DNA from 2 places in the Streptomyces sp. JK94 genome. Region 2 is predicted to be linked to the other one. Evidence: predicted binding sites of a transcription regulator. Region 2 holds the regulator's gene; the other holds the start of a gene.
What was found. The regulator HspR, encoded in region 2, represses chaperone genes until heat shock. The targets are predictions, from matches to a motif close to TTGAGNNNNNNNNNCTCAA.

Region 1 (3,402 bases), on a different contig from region 2:
GACCGTGACCTCCTCCCCGTTCAGGCCGGCCCGCTCCAGCTGGCGCGGGAGCAGGTGGTCGCGGGCGATGACGATCTTCTCGTCCTCGGTGTAGCCGTCGAGGCGGACCAGCTCCATGCGGTCGAGCAGCGCCTCCGGGATGGCCTCCAGGACGTTGGCCGTCGCGAGGAAGACCACGTCGGACAGGTCCAGCTCGACCTCCAGGTAGTGGTCCCGGAAGGTGTGGTTCTGCGCCGGGTCGAGGACCTCGAGCAGGGCGGCGGCCGGGTCGCCCCGGAAGTCCGAGCCCACCTTGTCGATCTCGTCGAGGAGCACGACCGGGTTCATCGACCCGGCCTCCTTGACGGCGCGCACGATCCGGCCGGGCAGCGCGCCGACGTACGTACGCCGGTGACCGCGGATCTCGGCCTCGTCGCGGACGCCGCCGAGGGCGACCCGGACGAACTTCCGGCCCATCGCGTGCGCCACGGACTCGCCGAGGCTCGTCTTGCCGACGCCGGGCGGGCCCACCAGGGCCAGGACGGCACCGCCGCGCCGCCCGCCGACGACCCCGAGGCCCCGGTCGACGCGCCGCTTGCGCACCGCCAGGTACTCGGTGATCCGCTCCTTGACGTCCTCCAGCCCCGCGTGCTCGGCGTCCAGGACGGCCCGGGCGCCCTGGATGTCGTAGGCGTCCTCGGTCCGCTCGTTCCACGGCATCTCCAGGACCGTGTCGAGCCAGGTACGGATCCAGGAGCCCTCCGGCGACTGGTCGGAGGACCGCTCCAGCTTGTCGACCTCCTTGAGCGCGGCCTCCCGGACCTTCCCGGGCAGGTTGGCGGCCTCGACGCGGGCGCGGTAGTCGTCGGACTCCTCGGCCGGGTCACCGCCGTCGCCGTTGAGTTCCCGCAGTTCCTTGCGCACGGCCTCCAGCTGGCGGCGCAGCAGGAACTCCCGCTGCTGCCTGTCGACGCCCTCCTGGACGTCCTTGGCGATGGTCTCGGCGACGTCCTGCTCGGCGAGGTGGTCGCGCAGCTGCTGGGTGGCGAGCTTCAGGCGGGCGACCGGGTCGGTGGTCTCCAGCAGCCCGACCTTCTGCTCGGTGGTGAGGAAGGGCGAGTAACCGGAGTTGTCGGCGAGCGCGGAGACGTCGTCGATGGCCTGGACGCGGTCCACGACCTGCCAGGCACCGCGCTTGCGCAGCCAGGCGGTGGCGAGGGCCTTGTACTCCTTCGCCAGCTCGGCGACCTGGCCCGGCAGCGGCTCGGGCACGGTCTCGTCGATGCGCGTGCCCTCCACCCACAGCGCGGCGCCGGGCCCGGTGGTGCCGGCGCCGATGCGAACCCGGCCCCGGCCGCGGACCAGGGCGCCCGGGTCGCCGTCGGCGAGACGGCCGACCTGCTCGACCGTGCCGAGGACGCCCGTCCTCGCGTAGGTGCCGTCGACGCGCGGGACGAGGAGGACCCGGGGCTTGCCGGGCTCGGACCGCGCGGCGGCCTGGGCGGCCTCCACCGCGGCCCGTACCTCGGCGTCGCTCAGGTCCAGGGGGACGACCATGCCGGGCAGGACCACTTCGTCGTCGAGCGGCAGCACGGGCAGGGTGAGCGGTGTGGTGGCGGCGGACTCAGCAGCCATGATCTCCCCTTCGGCAGTCAAGTTGAGTTACATCGACTCAATGAAAGGGAGTCCCCGATTGTTCCCCGGGGCATGTTCGCTGTGAGCGATCAAGACACCCCCCTGTGGCCCCTTCCGTGGCAGCGCGCCCGCACCGCCCGGCATTCCCCTGCCAGGATGGGCCGATGCCCTTCACTTCCCACGACTCCCCCGACTCCCCCGAAGTGCTGGACCGTCGCGAGGGCCCGTACGGCGAGGTGGTCCTGCGCCGGCACGGGGCGCTGCTGCAGATCATCGCGAACGGCTGCTTCCTGATGGACACCTCCGACGGACGCTCGGAGCGGCGCCTGGTCGACGCGGCGGCCGACGCGCTCGCCGCCTCCGGCGGGCGGACCGCGCCGCACCTGCTCCTCGGCGGCCTCGGCGTCGGCTTCTCGCTCGCACACGCGGCCGGCGACCCCCGCTGGGGCCGCATCACGGTCGTCGAGCGGGAACGCGCCGTCATCGACTGGCACCGGGACGGACCGCTGGCCGAGGTGTCCGCCGGTGCGCTGGCCGACCCGCGCACGGACGTCGTCGAAGCGGATCTGGTCGCCTACGTCAATGAGACTTCCGCCACGTACGACGCCCTCTGCCTCGACATCGACAACGGCCCCGACTGGACGGTCACGGAGGGCAACGGCGGACTGTACTCACGGGACGGACTGGCGGGGTGTGCACGGGTGGTGAAGCCCGGCGGAGTGCTCGCCGTATGGTCCGCGCAGCCCTCTCCGGAATTCGAAGAAACCTTGCGTAATGCCGGGTTCCAGCAGGTGCGTACCGAAGAGATCCCCGTTGCCCGGGGCGTTCCGGACGTCGTCCACCTCGGCATCGGGCCTGGATAGCAAAGGCGCCGTGACTCCCCGTACGCTGCTGCTCTGACGCGGTCATTCAAGCGTCAATCGCAGTCATGCGCAGACGAGGAATCACCCCACTGATTCCGGTAAGCACACCTCAGGGGCGGGCGATGGAGCAGACACAGACCTCCCACAACGGCACGGCGGCCACCCAGGGCGCACAGCGCCGGGTGCTGGTGGTCGAGGACGACCAGACGATCGTGGACGCCATCGCGACCCGCCTGCGCGCCGAAGGGTTCCTCGTGCAAACGGCGGGTGACGGCCCGGCCGCCGTCGACACGGCCGAGGCGTGGCAGCCCGACCTGCTCATCCTCGACATCATGCTGCCCGGCTTCGACGGCCTGGAGGTCTGCCGTCGTGTGCAGGCCCAGCGTCCGGTGCCGGTGCTGATGCTCACCGCGCGCGACGACGAGACGGACATGCTCGTCGGGCTCGGCGTCGGCGCCGACGACTACATGACCAAGCCCTTCTCGATGCGCGAGCTGGCCGCGCGCGTGCACGTGCTGCTGCGCCGGGTGGAGCGGGCCGTCGTGGCCGCCTCCACGCCGCGCAGCGGCATCCTGCGCCTCGGCGAACTGGAGATCGACCACGCGCAGCGCCGGGTGCGGGTGCGCAGCGAGGACGTCCACCTCACCCCCACCGAGTTCGACCTGCTGGTCTGCCTCGCCAACACCCCGCGCGCGGTGCTCTCCCGCGAGCAGCTGCTGGCCGAGGTGTGGGACTGGGCGGACGCCTCCGGCACCCGCACCGTCGACAGCCACATCAAGGCGCTGCGCCGCAAGATCGGCGCCGAGCGCATCCGCACGGTGCACGGCGTGGGCTACGCGCTGGAGACGCCGGCGCCATGAGCCGTGGACGGGAGGCCGCGCGGAGGAGCTCCGGCCCCCGGAACACGGGGGAACCCTGGGGCGGC
Region 2 (3,402 bases):
TCCGGGGCCGGGCGCGGGCGGCGGCACCTTCAACTTCGACCTGGGCGACCTCTTCGGAGGCGGGGCCCAGGGCGGGGCCCAGGGTGCCGGCGGCTTCGGCGGGGGGATCGGGGACGTCTTCGGGGGCCTGTTCAACCGCACCGGCGCCGGCGGTCCCGGCACCGGCACGCGGACCCAGCCGCGCCGCGGCCAGGACGTCGAGTCCGAGGTCACCCTGAGCTTCACCGAGGCCATCGAGGGGGCGACGGTCCCGCTGCGGATGTCCTCGCAGGCACCCTGCAAGGCCTGTTCGGGCACCGGCGACAAGAACGGCACGCCGCGCGTGTGCCCGACCTGCGTCGGCACCGGACAGGTCGCCCGCGGCTCGGGCGGCGGCTTCTCGCTGACCGACCCGTGCCCCGACTGCAAGGGCCGCGGCCTGATCGCGGAGGACCCCTGCGACGTCTGCAAGGGCTCCGGGCGGGCCAAGTCCTCCCGGACCATGCAGGTCCGCATCCCGGCCGGGGTGTCGGACGGGCAGCGCATCCGGCTGCGCGGCAAGGGCACACCGGGCGAGCGGGGCGGGCCGGCGGGCGACCTGTACGTGGTCGTGCACGTCAAGGACCACTCCGTCTTCGGCCGCAGGGGCGACAACCTCACCGTCACCGTCCCGGTGACGTACGCCGAGGCCGCCCTCGGCGGGGAGGTCCGGGTCCCGACCCTCGGCGGTCCGCCCGTCACCCTGAAGGTGCCGGCGGGCACGCCCAACGGCCGCACCATGCGCGCCCGGGGCAAGGGCGCGGTCCGCAAGGACGGCACCCGGGGCGACCTCCTGGTCACCGTCGAGGTGAGTGTTCCGAAGGACCTGTCGGGGAAGGCTCGTGACGCGCTCGAGGCGTATCGCGAGGCGACCGCGGACGAGGATCCGCGGGCGGAGCTGTTCCAGGCCGCGAAGGGAGCTTGACGGGAATGGACGGTCGTCGACGCAACCCGTATGAACTGACCGAGGACACCCCGGTCTACGTCATCTCGGTGGCGGCCCAGCTTTCCGGTCTGCACCCGCAGACCCTGCGCCAGTACGACCGCCTCGGCCTGGTCTCCCCCGACCGCACGGCCGGGCGCGGCCGGCGCTACTCGGCCCGCGACATCGAACTGCTCCGCCAGGTGCAGCAGTTGTCGCAGGACGAAGGCATCAACCTGGCCGGGATCAAGCGCATCATCGAACTGGAGAACCAGGTCGCCGCGCTCCAGGCCCGCATGGCCGAGCTGCAGGACGCCCTGGAGGGCGCGGCGTCGGCGATGCGCCAGCGCGAGGCGGCGGTGCACGCCTCCTACCGCCGCGACCTGGTCCCGTACCAGGAGGTCCAGCAGACCAGTGCCCTGGTGGTGTGGCGTCCGAAGCGGCAGCAGCAGTCGGACTGAGCCCGCTCGGTGGAGGGGCCCGGGAGTTCGCGCGCGGACTCCCGGGCCCCTTCGCGTGTGCCGCCGTACGGGCCGGGGGCCGACCGCCCGCCGCCGGTGCGGGGGCGGCGCCGTGCACACGTCCGCGTGCGGTCCGTGCCCGGCCCGCGCCCGGCTCGTGTCCACTCCGTGTACACGCCGACGGCAGATCTCCGCACTTCGTCCGCGGCATGTCCGCGAGTTCGCGGAGCGTACTGTTCCCATGTCGTTAAGTGGTTCCCCTTGACGCCGGTGGTGGCGAAAGCGTTGGCTTTTCAGTCATACGGGCCGTACTGCTGTGCCCACGTACCGAATCGCACCTGAAGTGAGCCCTCACATGCGCCGTCGTATCGCCATATCCGTGGCCGCCCCCGCCATGTCCCTCGTGCTCGCCGGCTGCGGCGTGCTCGGCGCGTCGGAGAGCGGCGACGGGGCGAGCCCCACCAAGGGCAACGACGTCACCGTGGGACTGCTGCTCCCGGAGACGGCGAACACGCGCTACGAGCAGTTCGACTACCCCTACTTCAAGGCGAAGGTCGCCGAGCTCACGCGCGACCAGGGCCACGTCAAGTACGCGAACGCCGAGGCGAGCGCGTCGAAGCAGGCCGACCAGATGCAGCAGATGATCGACGACCAGGTCGACGTGATCGTCCTGGACGCGGTCGACGCGAAGGCCGCCGGGGAGAGCGTGCGGAAGGCCAAGGACGCGGGCATCCCGGTCATCGCCTACGACCGGCTGGCCGAGGGTCCGATCGACGGGTACATCTCCTTCGACAACGAACTGGTCGGCGAGGTCCAGGGCCGCTCCCTCGTGGAGGCGCTCGGCGACAACGCGGGCGGCTCCGACACGATCGTCATGATGAACGGCTCGCCCACCGACCCGAACGCCAAGCAGTTCAAGGCCGGAGCGCTGGCCGAGCTGAACGGCAAGGTGACGATCGCCGAGTCCTACGACACCAAGGACTGGAAGCCGGAGGAGGCCGAGGCGAACATGGCCGAGGCGATCGGCAAGCTCGGCAAGGACAACATCGCGGGCGTCTACGCCGCCAACGACGGCATGGCGGGCGGGGTCATCAAGGCCCTGGAGGACGCGGGCCTCGAGGACCTGCCGCCCATCACCGGCCAGGACGCGGAACTCGCGGGAGTGCAGCGGATCGTCACCGGCGACCAGTACATGAGCGTGTACAAGTCCTACCCGCTGGAGGCGGAGAGCGCCGCCGAGATGGCCCTCGCACGGGTCCAGGGCCGGGACATCCAGTTCGACGCGCTCGCCCGCGACAAGGTCGACAGCCCCACCCACAAGGGCATCCCCGCCCAGCTGGTGCCCGTCGTCGCCCTCACGCGGGACAACATCGAGAGCACCGTCGTCGCGGACGGCTTCTTCGAGATCTCCGACATCTGCACGGCCGCGTACGAGGCCGCCTGCGCGGAGATGGGGCTGAAGTAGGGCCGGTACGGTCCCGACGCACGGCCCGGGCATCCCGGGAGAACCGGCGCTTTCCGGCCGTCGTGCCGTGTCGAGCCGTGTTGCGGACCCGGTCCGGGCCGCGCATAGTTGCGCTGCGGAAGGAGCCGAAACCGGGGGTGGGACGGGCGATGGCCGGGCACGGGGCGGAAGAGCATCCACACGGTGCCGACCGGCTGTGCGCGGCCGGGGACCGCGTGTACTCCCGGGCCGTACGACGCGGCCGGGTGCCCCGCCGGGACGCCGAGCCGGTCCCCTGCCTCCTCGAACTGGCCCTGCTGCACCCCGACCCCGACGACATGGACTGGCTGGTGCCCACCTCCCCGCAGGAGGTCATGACCCGGCTGCTGCGCGGTGTCCACGACGAGGTCAACGCGAGCCAGCAGCGGGTGGGCTCGGCGGTGGAGGCCTTCGAGTGGTACGCGGGGCTGGGCCGCCAGCTGCAGTCCCCGGCCGGCACGGAGGGCACGGCGCTCCGGGTCCTGGACGGCCTGGCCCGTATCCAGGCGGCGATGGAC

Region 1: a site for HspR is predicted at 1,637-1,655, ahead of lon (endopeptidase La). Genes of this name have one in related genera too.

Annotation. Positions count from the first base shown of each region.
Region 1 is NZ_JBSICH010000004.1:123,305-126,706, forward strand. Features, by position in the region: gene lon (endopeptidase La) at 1-1,614, opposite strand, end outside; gene ACVV2G_RS04360 (spermine/spermidine synthase domain-containing protein) at 1,779-2,477, shown strand; gene ACVV2G_RS04365 (response regulator transcription factor) at 2,600-3,337, shown strand; gene ACVV2G_RS04370 (sensor histidine kinase) at 3,334-3,402, shown strand, end outside.
Region 2 is NZ_JBSICH010000007.1:404,673-408,074, forward strand. Features, by position in the region: gene dnaJ (molecular chaperone DnaJ) at 1-943, shown strand, start outside; gene ACVV2G_RS08490 (heat shock protein transcriptional repressor HspR) at 949-1,401, shown strand; gene ACVV2G_RS08495 (substrate-binding domain-containing protein) at 1,757-2,866, shown strand; gene ACVV2G_RS08500 (helix-turn-helix transcriptional regulator) at 3,016-3,402, shown strand, end outside.